DNA from 3 places in the Isoptericola dokdonensis DS-3 genome. Region 3 is predicted to be linked to each of the others. Evidence: riboswitches for the same ligand, from Rfam matches in the RefSeq annotation. Region 3 holds a riboswitch; each other region holds the start of a gene.
What was found. Region 3 has a riboswitch for cyclic di-AMP ahead of I598_RS15380 (C40 family peptidase). Riboswitches for the same ligand answer to the same signal wherever they lie in the genome.
Positions count from the first base shown of each region.

Region 1: another riboswitch for cyclic di-AMP. It lies ahead of I598_RS10345 (C40 family peptidase); the one in region 3 lies ahead of I598_RS15380 (C40 family peptidase).
Region 2: another riboswitch for cyclic di-AMP. It lies ahead of I598_RS11855 (M15 family metallopeptidase); the one in region 3 lies ahead of I598_RS15380 (C40 family peptidase).

Region 1 is NZ_CP014209.1:2,215,394-2,222,881, forward strand. It holds gene I598_RS10315 (DUF368 domain-containing protein) at 1-585, opposite strand, end outside; gene I598_RS10320 (HAD-IIA family hydrolase) at 682-1,458, shown strand; gene pyrE (orotate phosphoribosyltransferase) at 1,463-2,038, opposite strand; gene I598_RS10330 (SDR family NAD(P)-dependent oxidoreductase) at 2,076-2,846, opposite strand; gene I598_RS10335 (exodeoxyribonuclease III) at 2,877-3,692, shown strand; gene I598_RS10340 (septum formation family protein) at 3,718-4,416, shown strand; cyclic di-AMP (ydaO/yuaA leader) riboswitch at 4,780-4,928, shown strand; gene I598_RS10345 (C40 family peptidase) at 4,927-5,778, shown strand; gene I598_RS10350 (right-handed parallel beta-helix repeat-containing protein) at 5,875-7,488, opposite strand, start outside.
Region 2 is NZ_CP014209.1:2,536,638-2,544,125, reverse strand. It holds rRNA gene I598_RS11865 (23S ribosomal RNA) at 1-2,052, shown strand, start outside; rRNA gene rrf (5S ribosomal RNA) at 2,163-2,279, shown strand; cyclic di-AMP (ydaO/yuaA leader) riboswitch at 2,477-2,631, shown strand; gene I598_RS11855 (M15 family metallopeptidase) at 2,841-3,749, shown strand; gene I598_RS11850 (hypothetical protein) at 3,854-4,705, shown strand; gene I598_RS11845 (AAA family ATPase) at 4,835-7,488, shown strand, end outside.
Region 3 is NZ_CP014209.1:3,355,769-3,363,256, reverse strand. It holds gene I598_RS15400 (ATP-binding cassette domain-containing protein) at 1-916, shown strand, start outside; gene I598_RS15395 (ABC transporter permease) at 913-1,737, shown strand; gene I598_RS15390 (universal stress protein) at 1,801-2,742, opposite strand; gene I598_RS15385 (C40 family peptidase) at 2,904-3,716, opposite strand; cyclic di-AMP (ydaO/yuaA leader) riboswitch at 3,720-3,904, opposite strand; gene I598_RS15380 (C40 family peptidase) at 4,157-4,939, opposite strand; cyclic di-AMP (ydaO/yuaA leader) riboswitch at 4,942-5,116, opposite strand; gene I598_RS15375 (metal-dependent transcriptional regulator) at 5,249-5,947, opposite strand; gene serC (phosphoserine transaminase) at 6,054-7,181, shown strand; gene I598_RS15365 (MFS transporter) at 7,213-7,488, opposite strand, start outside.

The DNA.
Region 1 (7,488 bases), 1.1 Mb from region 3:
GGCGATGGCCGCGCCCAGCACGACGTACCACAGGGACGGGTCGGCCACCTCGGCGGGCGGCAGCCCGCTCAGCAGGAAGGCGGCCACCGCGCCGCCGACGAGAAGTGCCGCGTCGCGGCCACGGAACCGCCACGGCATCATCCGCAGCGGCACCAGCACCGACACGGCGATCATCCCGAAGAAGATCGAGCGCATCATCACCGGCTGCGACTCCAGGAGCGGGGCGATGACGCTGAGGGACACCAGCAGCACCGTCACCATGCCGAGGGCGACCGGGGCGAGGAACCTCCAGTCCACGTCGCGCAGCACCTGCCGTGCGGGCCGCAGGCCGCGACCCTGCGCCACGCCCTGCACCAGCTCGCGCAGCGCGTGCACGACCTGGCTCGCGGCCTCCAGCAGCCGGTCGTACAGACCCACCACGAGCGCGACGGTGCCGCCCGAGATCCCCGGCACGGACTCCGCCATGCCGACGAACCCGCCCCGGACCGCCAGGCCGGGCGCCGCGGTCCACGACGTCCCCGACGGCGGTGCGGCATGGCGCCGGACGGCACCGGTGTGGGTCGTCACGACGCTCTCGTTGCTCATTCGCGGAAGCCTACGGGCCCTCGCGCGGCGGCACGCCGGTGCCCCGTGGAGGAACCGTGGACGTCGTCGTCGCGACCTGCGGGCTACCGTGGGCCCATGACCGGACGGACGATCGACTGCTGGCTGACGGACATGGACGGCGTGCTCGTCCACGAGGGGCAGGCGATCCCGGGAGCGCCCGAGTTCATCGCCGCTCTGCGCCGCGAGGGGCGGCCGTTCCTCGTGCTGACGAACAACTCCATCTTCACCGGCCGCGACCTGGCCGCGCGCCTCGCCCGGTCCGGCATCGACGTCCCCGAGGAGTCGATCTGGACCTCCGCCATGGCGACCGCGACGTTCCTCGCCGACCAGGTGCCCGGCGGCTCCGCCTACGCCATCGGCGAGGCCGGCCTCACCACCGCGCTGCACGAGGCCGGGTACACCCTCACCGACACCGGCCCCGACTACGTCGTGCTCGGCGAGACGCGCACGTACTCGTTCGAGGCGATCACCCGGGCCGTGCGTCTCGTCCGCGACGGAGCGCGGTTCATCGCGACCAACCCCGACACCACCGGCCCGTCGGCCGAGGGGCCCCTGCCCGCCACCGGTGCGGTGGCCGCGATGATCACCGCGGCCACCGGACGGCAGCCGTACTACGTCGGCAAGCCCAACCCGATGATGTTCCGCTCCGCCCTCAACCGCATCGACGCGCACTCCGAGGCCACCGCCATGATCGGCGACCGCATGGACACCGACGTCGTCGCGGGCATCGAGGCCGGGCTGGAGACGTTCCTCGTGCTCACCGGGTCCACCGCCGCGCACGAGGTCGATCGGCACCCGTTCCGGCCGTCGCACGTCGTCGACTCGATCGCGGACCTCATCGAGCGGGTCTGACGGGTCAGGCCAGCGAGAGGTCCGCGAGGTCGTACAGGTAGTGGTACGGCACGCCCAGGGCCTCGATCTTCTCGCCCGCCCCGGTGGCACGGTCGACGATCGTGGCGCAGGCGAGCACCTCGGCGCCCGCGGCACGCGCCGCCTCGATGGCGGTGATCGGCGAGCCGCCGGTCGTCGTGGTGTCCTCCAGGACGACGACCTTGCGCCCGGCGATGTCGGGGCCCTCGATCTGACGCTGCATGCCGTGCGCCTTGGCGGCCTTGCGCACGACGAACGCGTCGAGGTCCTGCCCCCGCGACGCCGCGGCGTGCAGCAGGGCGGTGGCGATCGGGTCGGCGCCGAGGGTCAGGCCGCCGACGGCGTCGACCTCGGCGGTGCCGAGCCCGGCCTCCTCCAGGTGGTCGAGCAGCACGTGCCCGATGAGCGGCGCGGCCCGGTGGTGCAGGGTGACCCGGCGCAGGTCGACGTAGTAGTCGGCCTCCTTGCCGGACGACAGGGTCACCTTGCCGTGCACGACGGCGAGCTCCGCGATGAGGTCACGGAGCTGCTCGCGGGGGGTCGGGGAGAAGTCGGAGGTCATGCCGCCAAGCCTACGGTCACGCCCGGGCCCGCCGCCGTCAGCGGTAGTGGCCGATGGCACGCACGACCGAGCGCGGCAGCACGCGCAGCACGGCCGAGGCCGCCTTGTACCGGGCGGACGGCGTCGAGATGACGATGCCGCGACGCACGTCCGCGAGCGCCGCCGCGACGACGAACGGTGCGTCGAGCCAGCCGGCGTCCGGGACGGACGACATGGACAGCCCGGCGCGGTCGTGGAACTCGGTGCGGGTGAACCCGGGGCACAGCACGGTGGCGGTGACGCCGGTGCCGGCGAGCTCGACGGCGAGGCCCTCGGTGAAGGACCGCACGTACGCCTTCGCGGCGGCGTAGGTGCCACCCGCGGTGAGGGCCGCGACGGACGCGACGTTGAGGACGGCGCCGCGCCCCCGGGCGGTCATCTGCGTGACGGCGGCGTGGCTCAGCTCCACTACGGCGCGCACCATGACGTCCACGGCGCGCAGCTCGACCTCGAGGTCGCCGTCGACGAAGTGCTGGGCGGTGGCGAAGCCGGCGTTGTTGACGAGCAGGCCGACGGGTCGGGCGTCGTCGGGCCCGGCACCGGTGACGGCGAGCCGGGCGGCGACCCGGGCGACGTCGTCGGGCACGGAGAGGTCGGCGGGCAGCACCTCGACCCGCACGCCGGCGGCCGCGCGGACCTGCGCGGCGACCTGCTCCAGCCGGGCGGCGTCGCGGGCGACCAGCACGAGGTCGTGCCGGGCGGTCGCGAGCTGCCAGGCGAACTCCAGTCCGAGGCCGGCGGTGGCGCCGGTGACGAGCGCGGTTCCCATGTCGGCACTCTAGAGCCCTAGGGTGCGCCTGTGCGCATCGCGACCTGGAACGTGAACTCCGTCCGCACCCGTCTGCCCCGGGTGCTGGCCTTCCTGGAACGCTCCGGCACGGACGTGCTGGCGATCCAGGAGACCAAGTGCCGGGCCGACCAGTTCCCGACGGAGGCGTTCGCCGCCGCGGGGTACGAGGTGGCGGTGACGGGGTACCACCAGTGGAACGGGGTGGCGGTGGTGTCCCGGGTGGGGCTGGAGGACGTGGAGACGTCCTTCGGCGGCCAGCCGCTGTTCGGCAAGGAGGGCGTGGACCCGGCGCTGGAGGCGCGGGCGCTGGGGGCGACGTGCGGCGGCGTGCGCGTGTGGTCGCTGTACGTGCCGCACGGCCGCACCCTGACGGACCCGCACTACGCGTACAAGCTCGAGTGGCTGGCGGCGCTGCGGGCCCGGGCGCAGGAGTGGGTGGCGGCGGAGCCGGACCTGCCGCTGGGGCTGCTGGGCGACTGGAACGTGATCCCGCGCGACACGGACGTGTGGGACGTGTCCGCGTTCGAGGGGCACACGCACGTGTCGGCCCCGGAGCGGGAGGCGTTCGAGGCGTTCGCCGCGTCCGGGTTCACGGAGGTCACCCGCGAGCACCTGCCGGCGGAGCGCACGTACACCTACTGGGACTACCAGCAGCTCGCGTTCCCCCGCGACAAGGGGCTGCGGATCGACTTCGCGTACGCGTCGAAGGCGCTCGCGGCCCGGGTCACGGGGGTGACGATCGACCGCGACGAGCGCCGCGGCAAGGGGGCGAGCGACCACGTGCCGGTGGTGCTCGACGTGGCGGCGGGGCCGGGTCCCCGGTAGCGGTCCGCCCGGATAGGTTGTGGCCATGACCGAGCGCCCCGACGAGCCGAGCTTCGCCTCCCCGGGTCCGGCGGTCCCGGCCGGGACCGGCCCCGTTCCCGCACCGATCACGGGCGGCCCGGACGGCGCCCGCGTCGTGCCCGACGTCGTCGCGCACCCGGACCCGGCGGTGCACGGCGGCCGCTGGGGCGCGCCAGGTGGTCCGACGGCGGCGGAGCGGGCGGCTGCCCGACGGCGGGCCCGCTGGTGGGTCGCGGGGGTGCTGACCGCCGTGGTGCTGGTCGTGGGGGTCGCCGCGGGGGTCTCGTGGCTGGTGTCGAGCGCCCGCGAGCGGGCCTGGGAGCCCGTGTCCGCCGACGTGACCGCGCCGGCACGGGTCAACGCGGTGCAGCTGGTCCTCGGGTCGTGCCTGGCGACGGTGCCGGAGTCGTCCCCGGTCACGACGGTCGACGTGGTGCCGTGCGACGACGAGCACCGTGCGCAGGTGGTGGGCCGCACGGACTCGGCCCCCGAGGCCGTGTGGCCGGGCGAGGACGTCCTGGCTCGCACGGCGGCACGGTCGTGCACGGCCGACCTGCTGGGGCCGCAGGCACGGGGAACCGTCCCGGCGGACCTGACGTTCTCGGTGTGGACGCCGACGGCGGAGTCGTGGGCGGACGGGGACCGGGCGGGACTGTGCCTCGCGACGTCCGCGACGCCGTTGCCGGGCGACCTGCTCGAGTGATCGGGTGTGACCCGGGCGACATTGGGGGCAGGTCGGGGCCGCGGGCGCCACGCGAGTTGTGAAGGTGCCGCGCTGACCTGCACGGACGGCCCCCGTCGGCGGACGACCCGGCCGGCGGCGATCCGGCATTCCGGGCAAAACGACCGCCCTTTCGCCCGCGTCCGTCCGCCCGGGACGGACATGCCGGACCTGCGGCTTTTCGCCCTCCGGACGAGTTCCTTCACATCTTCTCCAGGAAAGCATCCACGACTCGCCGTTATCTGATTGTGACCTCGCGGTCCACGCTGGCTAGCGTGCCCGGGTCGCACCGCGTCCCTGCGTGGCGATGCACCGATCCGCAAGCCGAGTGCTGCCGGCGGACGGTCGCCTGACAAACCTTCACGGCAGCAGCGGGAGAACCACATCCGGGCGACCTCACGGTCGCCCTCGGGGTGAAGCCGTCCCTGGACGGCAGGCCAACACTTCTCGGCCTAATCCGACAGCTCATCTCGCAGGCTGGAGAGGTAGACGATGACCCACGCCCTCACCGGCGCGCGCCCGCACGCCGCCACCGACAGCCATCGCCGTTTTCGCCGTGCAGCGTTCGCGATGTCGCTGACCGCCGCCCTCGCCGGCGGCACCCTCGTCGCCGGTGCGCAGTCCGCCTCCGCGGCCCCCGCCGGCGCCAACGCCACGAACGTGCAGGCCCTCGGCGGCACCGTGGTGACCGCCAAGAAGCCCACCCCCCGCGTCTCGATCACGGTCTCCCGCAAGACCGGGACCAAGGGCAAGGCCAAGACGCGCCCCGTCTACACCGTCAAGGCCACCCGCGCCGGCGACGGTGTCAAGGGCCGCGCCAAGGTCTTCATCGACGGCAAGAAGGTCGCCGTCAAGAAGCTCAACGCCAACGGCGTCGCCCGCTTCCGCCCGACGTGGGGCAAGTACGACGTCGGCCGCAACAAGATCCGCATCGTCGCCGACGCCGCAGCCTCCACCGGGCTGGCGGACGTCACCAAGCACCGCACCGTGAAGGTCAAGGCCAAGAAGACCTCCGGCGCCAAGGTCGTCTCCGTCGCGCACCGCTACATCGGCTCGCGCTACGTGTACGGCGGCTCCAGCCCCCGCGGCTTCGACTGCTCCGGCTTCACGTCGTACGTGTACAAGAAGGCGACCGGCAAGAACCTGCCGCGCTCGTCGTCGGCGCAGCGCAGCGTGGGCCACCGCGTCTCGCGCTCCGCCGCGCGCCCCGGCGACATCGTCTACACGCCGGGCCACGTCGCCATCTACGCCGGCAAGGGCAAGGTCATCGAGGCCGGCAACCCGCGCACCGGCGTCGTCAAGCGCAGCATGTGGCAGGACAACCCGACGTTCATCCGCGTCTGACGGCTCCGCCACGAACGGGCGGCAGGCCGCACCCCCCGGGTGCGCCTGCCGCCCGTTCGTCGTCGCAGGCTCCGGCGCTCCGGACGCCCCCGGCGGTCAGGGCGCGGCGACGTCGCCGACGACGGCGTCCCCCAGCTTCGCCGGCACGTCGTTGCCGGTCGCGACGTCCCCGTCGAGCACGGCCGCGGCGTCGGCGAGGAAGTACCCGGCCCCGCCGTTGTCACGGGCGACGTTGCCCGCGAACAGGAGCGCCCCCCGGTTACCGCCGTCGGTGAACCCGTGGTGCCCGTTGCCCCACGCCACGTTGCCGACCAGGACGTGGGCCACCGCCGGCGGGTCGTCGCCGCCGCCGAGCGTGAAGCCGCCGCCGTTGCCCTGCCAGCCGGCGATCCCCCACCGGTCGAACCCGTTGCCGTACGACTCGTTGTCCCGCAGGGTCACCGCACTGCCGAAGTCCCCGAGGTCGACGCCGTCGTCCGCGTTCTCGAAGAACCGGTTCCGCATCACGACGTTCCCCTCCCCCGACCCGAACTTCACGCCGAGCCCGATCCCGGCGGAGCCGCCCGCCGAGTCGTCGTGGTTGTGGTGGAACGCGCTGTCGCGCACCACGTTGTCTCGGGTGCCCTCGCCCCTCAGCTCGAGCCCCGAGCGGGTGTTGTCGTGCACGTCCAGGTGCTCGAACACGGAGGCCGCGCAGGACAGGCACACGTACCCGTGGCTCCGGGAGCCCCGGATCTCCAGGCTGCCGACCGTCCAGTGATCGGCGTCCTGGACGATCGGCCACTCGTCGGCCGGCACCTGCCCGAGGTCGAGCACCGGTAGCTCGTCGCGGTAGCCGGACAGCACGATCCGGGCGCCCGGTGCCCCGTCGGTCGTGAGTCGCAGGGGCTCGTCCACGACGTACGTGCCGCCGCGCACCGCGACCGTCTGGCCCGGGCGGACCACCTCGACCGCGTGCGCCACCGTGGCGAACGGCCTGGCCCAGCTGCCGTCCGCGGCGTCCGAGCCGTCGGGCGCGACGTAGAGGTCCGCGGTCACCACACCGCGCGTCGTCCCGTCCGGCGGGGGTTCCACCGGTTCGGCGGGGCTCGGCGCGACAGGTTCGTGCGAAGGCTCCGACGAGGAGGTCTCGGGCGGACGGTCGCGGGCGTCCGGCGACGGCGTGCTCGCCACGACGACCGCCGGCGGCCGCTCCGGGGACATCACGACCGTCGTCACCGTCGCCCCGCCGCCGACCGTGAGGGCGACCGCGGTGACCGCCGCCGCCGGTCGGGCGACGATCGCCTCCCAGCCGTCGCGCACCGGCTCCACCCAGCCCTGCCACCAGCCGACAGGGGCCCCGGAGGCGACCGGCGGGGACGCGCTCAGCTCCCGCACGGACGTCGAGAGCGCCACCGGCACGGGCAGCAGGCCCAGCGCCGGGACGAGGCGCTCCGGGGGAACGAGCGCGGCGGACGCGCTCAGGCAGGTGTCACAGCGGCGCACGTGACGGTCCAGGCGCTTGCGCCACAGAGGGGAGGGGGTGCCGTCCCAGCCCGTGGCGGTGCGGGCGAGGTCGGCACAGCGCGGAGCGGCGTCCAGCGCGGCGACGATCCCGCGGGCGACGTCGAGCTGTCCGCGCATCCGCTGGACGCGCACGGCGGCGTGGCGGCGGCCGACGTCGAGCGCGCGGGCGAGGTCCGCGCGCCCGAGCTGCCCGCACGCCTCGGC
Region 2 (7,488 bases), 820 kb from region 3:
CCCAGACCACCGGCTAAGGCCCCTAAGCGTGTGCTCAGTGGGAAAGGATGTGGAGTTGCACAGACAACCAGGAGGTTGGCTTAGAAGCAGCCACCCTTGAAAGAGTGCGTAATAGCTCACTGGTCAAGTGATTCCGCGCCGACAATGTAGCGGGGCTCAAGTACACCGCCGAAGCCGTGGCACTCACACTTTGCCCAGCACAGACTTGATCTGTGTTCAGGCGTGTGGGTGGGTAGGGGAGCGTCGTGTGGGCAGTGAAGCCGCGGAGTGATCCAGCGGTGGAGACCACACGAGTGAGAATGCAGGCATGAGTAGCGAATGACGGGTGAGAAACCCGTCCGCCGAATGACCAAGGGTTCCAGGGCCAGGTTAATCCGCCCTGGGTAAGTCGGGACCTAAGGCGAGGCCGACAGGCGTAGTCGATGGACAAGGAGTTGATATTCTCCTACCGGCGAAGAACCGCCCATACCGAGCCCGGTGATGCTAAACGCCCCAAGGGCAGCACAGTGGTCTTCGGACCACACCGCTGCCGGCGGCGCGTGACCCGAACCGGTAGTAGGTAAGCGTATTAACAGGGGTGACGCAGGAAGGTAGCCCGGCGTGGCGATGGTAGACCACGTCCAAGGCCGTAGCCCGCTTCGTAGGCAAATCCGCGAAGCACCAGGGTGAGAGCTGACAGTGACCGCGTATGCGGGAAACGGGTGATCCTATGCTGCCAAGAAAAGCCTCGACGCGAGGTTCTAGCCGCCCGTACCCCAAACCGACTCAGGTGGTCAGGTAGAGAATACCAAGGCGATCGAGATAATCGTGGTTAAGGAACTCGGCAAAATGCCCCCGTAACTTCGGGAGAAGGGGGGCCTGATCCGTCAACACCCTAGCGGTGGGACGCGGTGAGGGCCGCAGAGACCAGGGAGAAGCGACTGTTTACTAAAAACACAGGTCCGTGCTAAGTCGCAAGACGATGTATACGGACTGACGCCTGCCCGGTGCTGGAAGGTTAAGAGGACGGGTCAGCTTCGGCGAAGCCCAGAATTTAAGCCCCAGTAAACGGCGGTGGTAACTATAACCATCCTAAGGTAGCGAAATTCCTTGTCGGGTAAGTTCCGACCTGCACGAATGGCGTAACGACTTCTCCGCTGTCTCAACCGCGAACTCGGCGAAATTGCACTACGAGTAAAGATGCTCGTTACGCGCAGCAGGACGGAAAGACCCCGGGACCTTTACTATAGCTTGGTATTGGTGTTCGGTGCGGTTTGTGTAGGATAGGTGGGAGACTATGAAACCCGCGCGCCAGCGCGAGTGGAGTCGCCGTTGAAATACCACTCTGACCGCATCGACCATCTAACCTCGGTCCGTGATCCGGACCAGGGACAGTGCCTGGTGGGTAGTTTAACTGGGGCGGTTGCCTCCCAAAATGTAACGGAGGCGCTCAAAGGTTCCCTCAGCCTGGTTGGCAATCAGGTGTCGAGTGCAAGTGCACAAGGGAGCTTGACTGTGAGACCGACAGGTCGAGCAGGGACGAAAGTCGGAACTAGTGATCCGGCGGTGGCTTGTGGAAGCGCCGTCGCTCAACGGATAAAAGGTACCCCGGGGATAACAGGCTGATCTTCCCCAAGAGTCCATATCGACGGGATGGTTTGGCACCTCGATGTCGGCTCGTCGCATCCTGGGGCTGGAGTAGGTCCCAAGGGTTGGGCTGTTCGCCCATTAAAGCGGCACGCGAGCTGGGTTTAGAACGTCGTGAGACAGTTCGGTCCCTATCCGCTGCGCGCGCAGGAAACTTGAGAAGGGCTGTCCCTAGTACGAGAGGACCGGGACGGACGAACCTCTGGTATGCCAGTTGTTCCGCCAGGAGCACCGCTGGTTCGCTACGTTCGGAAGGGATAACCGCTGAAAGCATCTAAGCGGGAAGCCTGCTTCAAGATGAGGTTTCCAACAGAACTATTCTGTGAAGGCACCCAGCTAGACCACTGGGTAGATAGGCCGGAAGTGGAAGACAGGACCAAAGACTGTCGCAGCTGACCGGTACTAATCAGCCAACAACTTCACACACACTCCTTGCATGCACGCGTCCACTGTGCGGTTCCCGAGAAACGGGCACCACCCACACCACCCCCTCAGACCAAGGGGACCGGTGTGGAACCCGAACAACTCGACAACGTTACGGCGGTCACAGCGTAGGGGAAACGCCCGGTCCCATCCCGAACCCGGAAGCTCAGCCCTACAGCGCCGATGGTACTGCCCTGGAGACGGGGTGGGAGAGTAGGACGCCGCCGGACACCCTTCACAAACAGGCCCCCCAACCACCAGGTTGGGGGGCCTGCTTGCCTTGCCCGGCGGGCCACCCGAAGACCGACGTTCCTGCAGGTCAGGAGCTCTCGTGATCTGTTCGTGACATTTCCCGCCGGACGGGATAGTGTCCAGTGACCCCTCGGGCACGAGGGGCATCCGGGCGGGCGCCGAGCCCTGTCGCCGCTCCGGATCTCCGACGTACGAACGACAGGGGCGGGGGAACCACTTCCGGACACTGCGGTGTCCTCGGGGTGAAGTCGTGCGGGATTCGTCCCGCCGGCCGGGTCAGTCTCCGACCCGAACCCGACAGCTAACTTCGTGGGCGCCAGGAGATACTGCATGCCGATCCGTTCTTGCGGGCGCCTTCTGACGCCCCGCCTGTCCGACGCCACCGCGAGCATCCCGTCGTCGGCTTCGCACCACCGCCCCTCCTGCGCCGTCCCGATGCGCCGCCTGCCCTCGGCAGGCGCTCGGTGACCCGGGCGACGTCGCCGATCGACGCCCGCCCGCCCGCGTCGTCAGGTGCCGCTCCTGTCACCACCGCGCCCATGACGCGCGCCGAGATGGCGCGCAGCCGAGGTCGGCACTTCGCCGAGCCGGCTCGACGTCGCCGGCGCCCGGGGCCGACCTGGTCCTCCCTCGCCCCGACGAGCTGGCGCCTGAGCGTCGGCGTCGGCCTGGCGGTGACGATGGCCACCACGACGGGGCTTGCCGCCGCCTCCGGCACGCCGGTCCCGCTGCTCAGCAGCGCTCCCGACGGTTCGGAGCCCGTCGTCGACACCGCGGGCACCGGGCTGGGCATCGACGTCGCGCACGCCGCGACGCTGCTCGCCGACCGTGACCAGCCCGCGTCACGGGGCTCGTCCGCCACCCGTGGCGAGATCGGCGCCCGTGACGCCTCCGCGTCACGCAACGGCGCGCGAACCGTGCCCGGTGGCGTCGTCGTCGCGGCGGACGCGACGCTGCCCGCGGAGAAGGTGGAGGTGGACGTCGAGTCCGCGCCCGAGCCGCCGGTGCTGCCGGGCTGCGACGGCGTCGCGACCGGCGCCGGCACCAACGGCAACATCTCCCTGAGCGAGATGTGCGTCCTGTGGGACGGCGGGCCGTCGATCCGTGCCGACGCCGCCGTCGCCCTGGCCCGGCTCAACCAGCAGTACCGGGCCGTGTTCGGCGAGGACATGTGCATCACCGACGGTTACCGCAGCTACAGCCAGCAGGTCGCGACCAAGGCGGCCAAGGGATACCTCGCCGCGACGCCCGGCACGTCGAACCACGGCTGGGGCCTCGCCGTCGACCTCTGCCCCGAGACGTACTCGGGCGACCGGTGGTCGTGGCTCGCGGCGCACGGCCCCGCCTACGGCTGGGACAACCCGGACTGGGCGCGCGCCGGCGGTTCGAAGTACGAGCCGTGGCACTGGGAGTTCACCGCGGCGGTCGCCGTGCAGAACGGCTCCTGAGGTCGCAGCCGCCCCGGGACGCAGCAGGTCCCGGGGCGGACGCTCTCATGAAGTCCTCATCTGTTGCTGGCAGGGTGGGGTGGTCCGCCGACGGAAGGATCGCCATGTCCAAGTTCTCGAAGATGCTCAAGGTCGCCCAGCAGGTCGTCGACGCGCAGGGATCGTCGCGGCAGCAGGGTTCCGGTCCGTCGCGGTCCGGCGCGAGCTCGGGATCGTCCCTGCGGTCGACGATCGAGAACGCCGTCGCGTCGTTCGGTGGCGGATCGAGGCCGCAGGGCCCCGCGACGCCGCCGACGCAGCGCGCGTACCCGGCGTCGACGGGGGGCCACGCGCAGCAGTCGGCGCCCTCGCAGGTGTCGGACGCCGACCGGCGTGCCATCGCCCGCTACGACTACCTGATGCAGACCGCGGACCCGCACCAGGTCGAGCAGATCCATGCCGACGCGTTCGCCCGGCTGACACCCGCGCAGCGGGAGGCCGTGCGGGACCGGATGCAGACCGACCTCCCGCCGCACGAGCAGCCCCGCTCGGCGGACGTCGCCGACCTGTCGCGGGCCGCGGCGCGCACCGAGGCGCGGCGGCCGGGGTCGATGCGGTCGGTCCTCGCGAAGGTCGGTGCGGGCGGCGCGGCGGCAGGCGTCGCCGTCGGAGCGGTCGGGGTGCTCGGCGTCGTCGCGGCGGGGGCCGCGGTGAGCAGCGTCGCGGGGCCGTTGCTGGCGGAGGCCGCGAACCTGGGCGTCGACCTCGACGCCCTGGCGGCGGGGGTGGACGTCGAGGGTCTCGTGGCGGGTGCCTCCGACCTCGGCGTCGACGCGCTGGGCGACGTCGGTGCCGGGCTCGACGGCGTCACGACGGCCGCGGAAGGCACCCTGGGCGGTCTCGGCGACACCTTCTCCGAGGCCGGCGGGTCGCTGTCCGACCTCGCGCGCGGGCTGGATCCGCGCGACCTCTTCTGACCGACCGGAAGCGTCGGAGCGTGGGCCGGGGGCGTCGCCGCTGGTCGGGACGCCCGCATCTGGGCATCCTTCCAGGTGAGAAGGCTGATTGCCCGCGCGTGACAGGTCAGTGGGCCCTATCCTCAGACCGTGCACGGCAGCACCGGCGGCCTGCTGGGCCGTGACGACGAGCGGCGACGGATCGCCGACGTCCTCGGTGCTGCCCGGAACGGGCGTGGTAGCGCTCTCCTCCTGCTGGGGGAGCCGGGCGTCGGCAAGTCGTCGCTGCTGGCCGACGCCGTGCAGGACTCCGGGTTCGACGTCGTGCGGGCGGACGGGTACGAGGCAGAGTCCTCGATGCCGTACGCCGCGGTGCAACGTGTCGTCGGACGCCTGGACGGGCATCTCGACGCGCTCCCGGAGCGGCAGGTCGCACCCCTGCTCGTCGCGTCGGGCCGCGCCGACGGGCCCCCGCCGGACCGGTTCCTCGTCGGCCTGGGCGTGCTCAGCCTGCTCGCGGCCGCGGGCGACGCGCACCCCGTGCTGTGCGTGATGGACGACGCGCACGACCTCGACGCGGAGAGCCTCGACGTCCTGGCGTTCGTCGCCCGCCGGCTGGGCGCGGAGCACGTGGCCCTGCTGCTCGCAGGACGGGTCGAGAGCGGGCTCGAGCAGCGGCTCGCCGGGATGCCCGTGCTCGAGGTCGGTGGTCTCGCGCCCGAGCCCGCCGCTGCGGTCCTCCACCGCGCGGCGGCCACGCCCTTCCCGCCGACGATGACCGCCGCCATCGTGCGTGCCACGGGCGGCAACCCCCTCGCCCTCACCGACCTCGCCGCCGACCCCCTGCTGCGCGAGCTGGACGGGCTGGGGCTCGGCCCGGAGCCGGTGCCGATCGGCCGTCATCTCGAGGCGCACTACCTGCGCCGTGTCATGCACACGTCCGCTGCCGTGCAGGGCTGGCTGCTGCTCGCCGCCGCCGACTCGTCGGGCGACCCGCGGCTGCTCGCCGAGGCCGCGCCGCGGTGCGGGGTCGAGGTCGCCGACGGCGAGGCGGCGGAGGGGGCCGGCCTGGTGGTCCTCGATCCGGGCGTGCGGTTCCGGCACCCGCTGGTGCGGTCGGCCGTCTACCGGTCGGCGTCCGGGACGCAGCGGCGCCGGGTGCACGGCGCGCTGGCGCAGGCCGCGGCCGCCCTCGGGCTGGTGGAGGCCGAGGCCTGGCACGCGTCCCGGACGGTCACCGGCGTCGACCCTGACGTCGCGGACCGGCTCGACCGTGCCGCCGAGCTCGCGGCCCGCCGCGGCGGGGCGTCCTCGCGCGCGGGGATCCTCACCAGGGCGGCCGAGCTGACCCCACCCGGCCCGCTGCGTGGGGCGCGACAGGTCGCCGCGGCGGAGGCGACCCTGGAGGCGGGGGGCGCGGACGTCGCCCGTCGCCTGCTGGCCGCCGTCGACGACGCCGGGCTCGACCCCGTGTCCCGTGGCCGCGTCGCGACCGTCCGGACCGCGGCGTCGATGTTCCTGGCGGACGCCGACGGCGTGCGGTCGGCGACGGCCGACCTGCTGCGGGCGGCCGACGCGTTCCGCGGGCACGACGCCGCCCGGGAGCAGGAGGCCCTGCTGCGCGCGTTCGAGATGTGCCTGACGGCGGAGCGGCAGATCACGGGGACGACGCTGGAGGTGGTCGGGCGCCGGATCGCGCAGGGCGCCGCCGGGGCCGACGGAGCGGATGCCGCCGTCCTGCGCGGTATCGCGGGCCTGATCCTGGAGCCGTACGAGCGCGCCGTCGCACCGGCCCGGGCAGCGTTCGACGCCGTCGTCTCCCAGCCCGACGAGGTCCTGCGGTACCGCGGGACCCTCGTCGCCGCCGTCGGGGCGTTCCTGTGGGACGAGCGCGGCCGGGACCGCGGGCTGGACCGGGCGCGCCGGGCGGCGGGACGGCTGGGCGACCTCCAGCAGCTCGACACGCTGCTGTGGGTGAGCGCGCTCGGGGAGCTCTGCGGCGGGACCGTCCGGCGGGCGCAGGGCTTCGACGACGGCGTGCGCGAGGTACGCCGGGCCATGGGGTACGACGGAGAGAACGTCGTCAACGGGGCGGTCCTCGCCTGGACGGGTGCCCCGGCCGCGCTCGTGGAGGCTGTCGCCGCGGGGGCGGACGCGACCGGCTTCGGGGGCGTGACGTCGTCGACGCTGTGCGCGCTGGCCGTGCGGGAGATCGCCGAGCGCGACCACGCCGCCGCGTACGCCCGGCTGCACCCGTTCGTCATCCAGGAGCCGTTCCTGCAGACCAGCCCTCTGTTCCTCGCCGACCACGCGGAGGCGGCGGCCCGCAGCGGGCATCTCGACGACGCGGCCCGCTCGGCAGCGGACCTCGTCGCCCGCGCCGACGCCAACGGGTCGTCGTGGTGCCGGGGACTGGCCGAGCGGGCGCTCGCGCTCACCGCGTCGGACGACGTCGAGGCGCACCACGGGGCGTCCGTCGCCGCGCTGCGGGACACGACGGCCGTCATCGACCTGGCCCGATCGCTCCTCGTGCACGGGGAGTGGCTCCGGAGGGCGCGGCGCCGGCGCGAGGCAGCCGTCCGGCTCCAGGAGGCTCTCGTGCTGTTCGAGCGTTCGGGTGCGACGACGTTCGCCGCCCGGGCCGCGGCCGAGCTCACCGCGGCCGGGGGTGCCGAGCGGCCGGCACCTGCCGGGGACGGCCTCGACCTGACGACGCAGGAGCGCACCGTCGCGCGGCTGGCGTCGGCGGGGCGCACCAACGCGGAGATCGGGGCTCGGCTCTTCATCAGCCCCAACACGGTGGA
Region 3 (7,488 bases):
CGTCCCCGCCGGCAGCGTCTTCGGCCTGCTCGGGCCCAACGGCGCCGGCAAGACCACGGTCGTGCGGATCCTCGCGACCCTGCTGCGCGCCGACGCCGGATCCGCGCGCGTGCTGGGCCACGACGTCGTCGCGGAGGCCGACGCCGTCCGTGGGGCCGTCGGCCTCACCGGGCAGTACGCGTCGGTGGACGAGGACCTCACCGGCACGGAGAACCTGCTGATGCTGGCCCGGCTCTACGGCTTCCGCGGTCCCGCCGCGAAGTCCCGCGTGGCCGACCTGCTCGAGGCGTTCAGCCTCACCGATGCGGGGGGCCGTCAGGTCAAGACGTACTCCGGCGGCATGCGGCGCCGCATCGACCTCGCGGCGTCCCTCGTGCTGTCGCCGCGGGTGCTGTTCCTCGACGAACCCACCACCGGCCTCGACCCCCGCTCCCGCAACCAGGTCTGGGACATCGTGCGGGTGCTCGTCGACGACGGCGCCACCGTGCTGCTCACCACGCAGTACCTGGAGGAGGCCGACCAGCTCGCCGACCGCATCGGCGTCATCGACTCCGGACGGCTCATCGCCCAGGGCACGCCGAGCGAGCTCAAGCGCTCCGTCGGGGAGGGCTCGGTCGACCTGCGGCTCGCCGACTCCGCACGCCGCGCCGAGGCCGCCGAGATCGTCCGCCGCACCCTCGGCACCGAGCCGGCGATCCCCACCGACCCCTACGCGCTGAGCGCCCGCGTGCCCGACGACGGCGCGCACCTCGTCGCCCAGGTCCTGCCCGCCCTCGGCGACGCAGGGATCGCCGTGCCCGAGTTCTCCCTCGGACAGCCGAGCCTCGACGAGGTGTTCCTCACCCTGACCGGCAAGCCCCTGCCCACCGACGAGCCGGACGCCGAGCCCGCCGTCGCCGAGGAGGTGTCCCGATGACCGCCGTCGACATCAGCACGACCACGCTGCGCGAGGCCGTCGCCCTGGAGTCCCACCCGACGCGGCCCAGCGCCGTGTCCTGCTCGCTGACGTTCGCGTGGCGCGCCCTGCTGAAGATCAAGCACGTGCCCGAGCAGCTCTTCGACGTGCTCGTCTCGCCCGTCATCTTCACGCTGATGTTCACCTACCTGTTCGGCGGGGCGCTGGCCGGGTCCACGCAGACGTACATCCAGTTCCTGCTGCCCGGCATCCTGGTGCAGACCATCGTCATCGTCACCGTGTACACCGGCTACACGCTCAACACGGACATCACCAAGGGCGTGTTCGACCGGTTCCGCTCCCTGCCGATCTGGCGGCCGGCACCGATCGTCGGGGCGCTGCTCGGGGACACCGTGCGGTACACGATCGCGTCGATCATGTGCATCGGGCTCGGGCTGATCCTCGGGTTCCGGCCCGAGGGCGGGTTCGTCGGCGTCGTCGCCGGGGTCGCGCTGCTGCTGGTCTTCGCCTTCGCGCTGAGCTGGATCTTCACGATCCTCGGGCTGCTGCTCCGGACCCCGAACGCCGTCATGGGCGTGTCGATGATGGTGCTCATGCCGCTCACGTTCGCGTCGAACATCTTCGTGGACCCGGCCACCATGCCGTCCGGCCTGCAGCGGTTCGTCGAGCTCAACCCGGTCACCCACGTCGTCACCGCGGTCCGTGGCCTCATGGCGGGCGTCCCCGACACCGGCGAGGTCGTCACCGTGCTGGTCTCCGCCGTGGTGATGACCGCGGTCTTCGCGCCGATCACCATGCACCTGTACCGCACCAAGCACTGACCGCACCCGCGACGACGCGACGGCCCCGGCGAGCTCTCGCCGGGGCCGTCGCGTCATACCGGGTCAGGCGGCGGACTCGGCCTGGAGCTCCTTGTCGCACCGCCGGGTCACGACGAGCACCGGGCACTTGGAGTGGTGCAGCACGGCCTGGCTGGTCGAGCCCAGCAGCAGCCCGCGGAATCCGCCCCGGCCGCGGGAGCCGACGACGACCAGGTCGGCCGCCGTGGAGAACTCGGTGAGCAGCTCCGCCCCGGAACCGTCGAGGACGTGCCGCTTGATCACGAGGCCGGGGTGCTCGGACTCGACCCGGTCGACGATGACGTCCAGACCGGCCTTGACGTCGTCGAGCACCTGTTCGTGGTCGATCTGCGACGGCAGCCACGCCAGCATCCCGGCACCCGTGCCGAGCGGCACCCCGGCGACGGCGACGAGCTCCGCGCCCCACGTCTCGGCCTGCTGGACGGCGTGGCGCAGCGCCACCTCGGCGGACGGCGACCCGTCCACCCCCACGACGATGCGGTGCACGTCGTGGACGGCGTCGCCGTCGCGACGCTCCGGGTCGTCGGCGCCGCCGCGGTAGGGCACGACGACGGTCGGGCAGTGGGCGTGCGCCGGCAGCGCCGAGGACACGGTGCCGAGCAGCCGTTCGGTGAACCCGCCGCGGCCGCGCGTGCCCACGACGGCCAGGCAGTGCTCGGCGGACAGCTCGACCAGCACGCCGGCGGCGTCACCGGTCGCCACGCTGCCCTGGACGTTCAGCCCGCGGCCCGCGAGCCGCGCCTCGGCCTCCGCGAGGACGGCCTTGGCGCCCTCGGCGATCGCCGTGTCGTCGAGGGCGGCGTACCCGCCGTCCAGGGACGCGGCGGTGAAGGACGGGAGCGAGTAGCTGCACACGACGTGGATGCCCCAGCCCACGCGTTCCGCGTAGGCCGCGGCCCAGTCGAGGGCGTGCAGGCTCGCCGGGGATCCGTCCACCCCGACCAGAACCACCTCAGGACGTGTCATCTCGCGCCTCCCGTCGTGTCCGGACCTCGACGTCCGATACAGCCTGGTTCAAGAGTAGCGAAAGCAGGGCGAAAGGCGTAGCAAAGCATCCGAGGGCGTGTGACACGACGACGCCTCGGCACCTGTCGAGGTGCCGAGGCGTCGGACGGTGCGCGGGGGTGTCAGCCGACGACGCGGAGGAAGACCGGGCTGGACTGCCAGAGGCTGGACTGGCGGACGGTCCAACCACCGGGGCGGGTGGCCTCGACCTGCTGGCCGCCGCCGGCGTAGATCGAGATGTGGCCCGGGGACCAGATGAGGTCGCCCGGCTGGGCCTCGGACTGCGAGACCACGGACACGTTGCTCGCGCTGCGGATCGCGCTGGACGAGTGCGGCAGCGAGACGCCGAGCTGGGCGTACACGTAGGTGACCAGACCCGAGCAGTCGAAGCCGGACGGCGAGGAGCCGCCGACGACGTACGGGACGCCGATATACCGCGCGGCGATGGAGACGGCCTGCGAGCCCCGCGAGCCGTTGGAGGCGACGGGCGTCGAGGTCTCGGACTCGGTCTCGGTCGCGGTGGACGAGGACGAGGAGATGTCGGTGCGCTCGGACGACCGCGACGGGGCCACGGTGCGCTCGATGACGGGCTCCGGCTCCGGGGCGGCCTTGATCTCAACCTTCTTGACGGCCTTCGGCGTGACCTTCTCGACGTCGATCTTCGCCTCGGCGGCGACCGTCACGACCGGCGCGGACTCCAGGGCCTGGCGGGCCTGGTCGGTCAGCGCACCCAGGTCGACGGTGCTGAGCTTCTTCGCGGCGTCCGCGTCGACCGGGGCGGCGTGCGCAGCGGTGGCGCCACCGATGGTCGAGACCAGGAGGCCACCGGCAGCGGCGGCGACGGCGACCCGTCGACCGGCGGCACCGGCAGGAGCAGCCATGAGGGGCCGGCGTGCGGCGCGGTGCCGTCCGCGCGTGGTGGTGCGTGCGTTCAACAGTTTTCCTCTCCCGTCGCCTACGAGGTCAGCTGTCGGGTTCGGGTGGGAGAAATCACCCGGCCGTCCAGGGCTCGCGCCCTGACCGGCTTCACCCCGAGGACACCGTCTCCGATGCCCAGAATTGGGTCCCCCGCTCCTGCCATGGGTTCCGTCTCCCCGACCGGTGGCAGGACTCGGCGTCCGGTCGAGAGTCGGAGGAGTGCTCCACCGACGGATGAACGGTATCCGATCGGCGACCCGATGTCACGTTTCGATCACGGCTTCGTGACCGACGATCTCCCGGGCCCTGGATCCGGCCGGTGCGCGGCCTCTGCGGCACGGCCGACGAGGCGTCGCGGCGCGCCCGGAGCGGCGTCCACGCCGCGCCCGGAGGGACGGTGAAGGGCCCGGTCCGCACGGGTGCGGACCGGGCCCTTCGGCGAGCGGAGCTGGCCGACTCAGCCGACGCGGATGAACGTCGGGTTGGACTGCCAGATGCTGCGGAACTGGATCGTCTTGCCCGGGCGGGGGGCGTCGATCTGCGTGTTGCCGCCCGCGTAGATCGCGATGTGGCCCGGCGTCCAGATGAGGTCGCCCGGCTGGGCGTCGGCGCGGGACACGACCGTGCCGGCGTAGCGCTGGTCCGAGGACGACCGCGGGAGCGAGACGCCGACCTGCGCGAAGACGTACTGCGTGAAGCCGGAGCAGTCGAAGCCCGACGGGGTGGAGCCGCCCGACACGTACGGGACGCCCACGTAGCGCGACGCGACGGAGATGACGGACGACCCGACGGCGGACGCCGGGGCCGAGGAGGTCTCCGCCGGCGCCTCGGTGGACGCCGAGAGGTCGGTGCGCTCGGAGGACCGCGACGGCGCCACGGTGCGCTCGACGACGGGCTCCGGCTCCGGAGCGGCCTTGATCTCGACCTTCTTGACGACCTTCGGCGTGACCTTCTCGACGTCGATCTTCGCCTCGGCGGCGACCGTCACGACCGGCGCGGACTCCAGGGCCTGGCGGGCCTGGTCGGTCAGCGCACCCAGGTCGACGGTGCTGAGCTTCTTCGCGGCGTCCGCGTCGACCGGCGCGGCGTGCGCAGCGGTGGCGCCACCGATGGTCGAGATCAGGAGGCCACCGGCGGTGGCCACGACGGCGGCACGGCGGCCGGCGGCAGCGGCGGTCGGCGCGGCCATCAGCGGACGGCGTGCGGCACGATGCTTGCCACTCGTGGTGCGAGCAGTCATGGTCTACCTCTCCGGTCGCCTACGAGGTCAGCTGTCGGGTTCGGGTGGGAGAAATCACCCGGCCGTCCAGGACTCGCGCCCTGACCGGCTTCACCCCGAGGACACCGTCTCCGATGCCCGGAATGGGTCCCCCGCTCCTGCCATACGGTCGTCCGTGGGAACCGGGACGGTGGCAGGACTCGGCGTCCGACCCGGCACCCGCCCAGGACACCCCGGGCGAGCGAGTCCGACCGTACCGGAACCGGCCAGCGATGTCACGTTCCGGTCACGCCCGGTTCGACCGGGTCCGTCCCCGGCCGACCGGGGCGTTCAGGCCCGGGCGACGAAGAGGTGCTTCGCCAGGTCGTCGGGCAGCTCGAGGGCCTCGTCGCCCTCCACGGCCTGCACCACGTAGTCGTCGCCGGAGCGCTGCGCGGTGATCCGCACGCCGGGCAGCAGCCCGACGCCCGCCAGCCGGGCGAGGAACTCGTCGTCGACCTGGACGGGCTCGGCGATGCGCTGCAGCACGATGGTGCCGCCGTCGGGCCGGTTCGCCAGGTACGACGGCAGCGACTGGACGCCGTCCAGGAACGGCACCTCCTCGTACTGCTCCCCCAGCTCGGACAGCCCGGGGATCGGGTTGCCGTACGGGTCGTGGTGCGGGTGGTCCAGGAGCGTGACGAGGCGACGCTCCACGAGGTCGCTCATGACGTGCTCCCAGCGGCACGCCTCGTTGTGGACGTGCTCCCAGTCGAGCTTGATGACGTCCGTCAGCAGCCGCTCCGCGAGACGGTGCTTGCGCATGACGCGGGTGGCCTTCGCCTGGCCCGCGTCGGTGAGCTCGAGGTGGCGGTCGCCCGTGACGATCACGAGGCCGTCGCGCTCCATGCGCGCGACCGTCTGGGAGACGGTCGGGCCCGAGTGCCCGAGACGCTCCGCGATCCGGGCGCGCAGCGGCGGGATGCCCTCCTCGCCGAGCTCGTAGATCGTCTTGAGATACATCTCGGTGGTGTCGATCAGGTCGGTCACGTCCACTCCCGTCTTGAGGCCCGGGCCTAGTCTATTCGCACCCGCCCTGCTCGCCGTGCCCGGCAGCGGGCGGCGCTGGCCACACACCGCGAGCCCCGGAGCCGACATGACCCTGCACATCCCCGCGTCGCTGCTGCCCTCGGACGGCCGGTTCGGCTCCGGCCCGTCCAAGGTCCGGGTCGGTCAGGTCGACGCGCTCGTCGCCGCGGGCGACCCGGCCCGCCCGGTGCTCGGCACGTCGCACCGGCAGGCACCGGTCAAGGACGTCGTGCGGCGCGTGCGCACGGGCCTCGCCGAGCTCTTCGACCTGCCCGACGGCTACGAGGTGGTGCTCGGCAACGGCGGGTCGACGGCGTTCTGGGAGGTCGCCACCGCGTCCCTCGTGCGCCGCCGCGCGCAGCACGCCGTCTTCGGCGAGTTCGGCGGCAAGTTCGCCGCCGCCACCCGGCGCGCCCCCTTCCTGCTGGACCCCGAGGTCGTCGAGGTCGCCCCCGGCGGGGTCGCCCGGCTGACGCCGTCCGACGACGTCGACGTCTACGCCACGCCCCACAACGAGACGTCCACCGGCGCGATGGCGCCCGTGGTCCGGCCGGCGCAGGGCGACGCCCTCGTCCTCACCGACGCCACCTCGGGCGCGGGCGCGCTGCCCGTGGACCTGCGGGAGACCGACGTCTACTACTTCGCCCCGCAGAAGGTCTTCGGCGCCGACGGCGGTCTGTGGCTCGCGCTGTGCTCCCCCGCCGCGCTGGAGCGCGCCGCCGAGGTCGAGGCGTCCGGCGGCCACCGCTGGGTGCCGGAGTTCCTGTCCCTGACCACGGCCGCGGCCAACTCCCGCCAGTACCAGACCCTCAACACGCCCGCCGTGGCGACCCTCGTCATGCTGGCCGACCAGGTCGAGTGGCTGCTCGGCCAGGGCGGGCTCGACTGGTCCGTCGCCCGGAGCCGGCGGTCGGCCGAGCTGCTGTACGGGTGGGCCGAGGCCCGCGAGTGGGCGACGCCCTTCGTCACCGACCCCGCCGAGCGGTCCACCGTCGTCGGGACGATCGACCTCGACGACGCCCTGGACGCCGACGCGGTCGTGCGGCGCCTGCGCGACGCCGGCGTGCTCGACGCCTTCCCGTACCGCAAGCTCGGCCGCAACCAGCTGCGCGTGGGGATGTTCCCGTCCGTGGAGCCGGACGACGTCGCCGCGCTCACCGCGTGCGTCGACCACGTCGTCGAGCACCTCGGCTGAGCACCCGCCCGGGCGGGCTCCCGCCGTCGGGTCAGGCGGCCTTCGCCACCTCGACGGCGGGAGCGTCCAGGTAGACGATCTCGAGGTGCGGGCGACGGCGCACGCGGTAGCGCAGCGTGACCCGCCAGCTCCGCATCGCCCAGATCGTCGCGCCGACGGCCACGGCGAACGTCGCCGCCGAGCCCAGCAGGATCGCCCAGCGCGGGCCGAACGCCTCGCCCACCCAGCCGACGATCGGCGACCCGATCGGCGTCGCGCCGAGGAACACCATCATGTAGAGCGCCATCACGCGCCCCCGCATGACCGG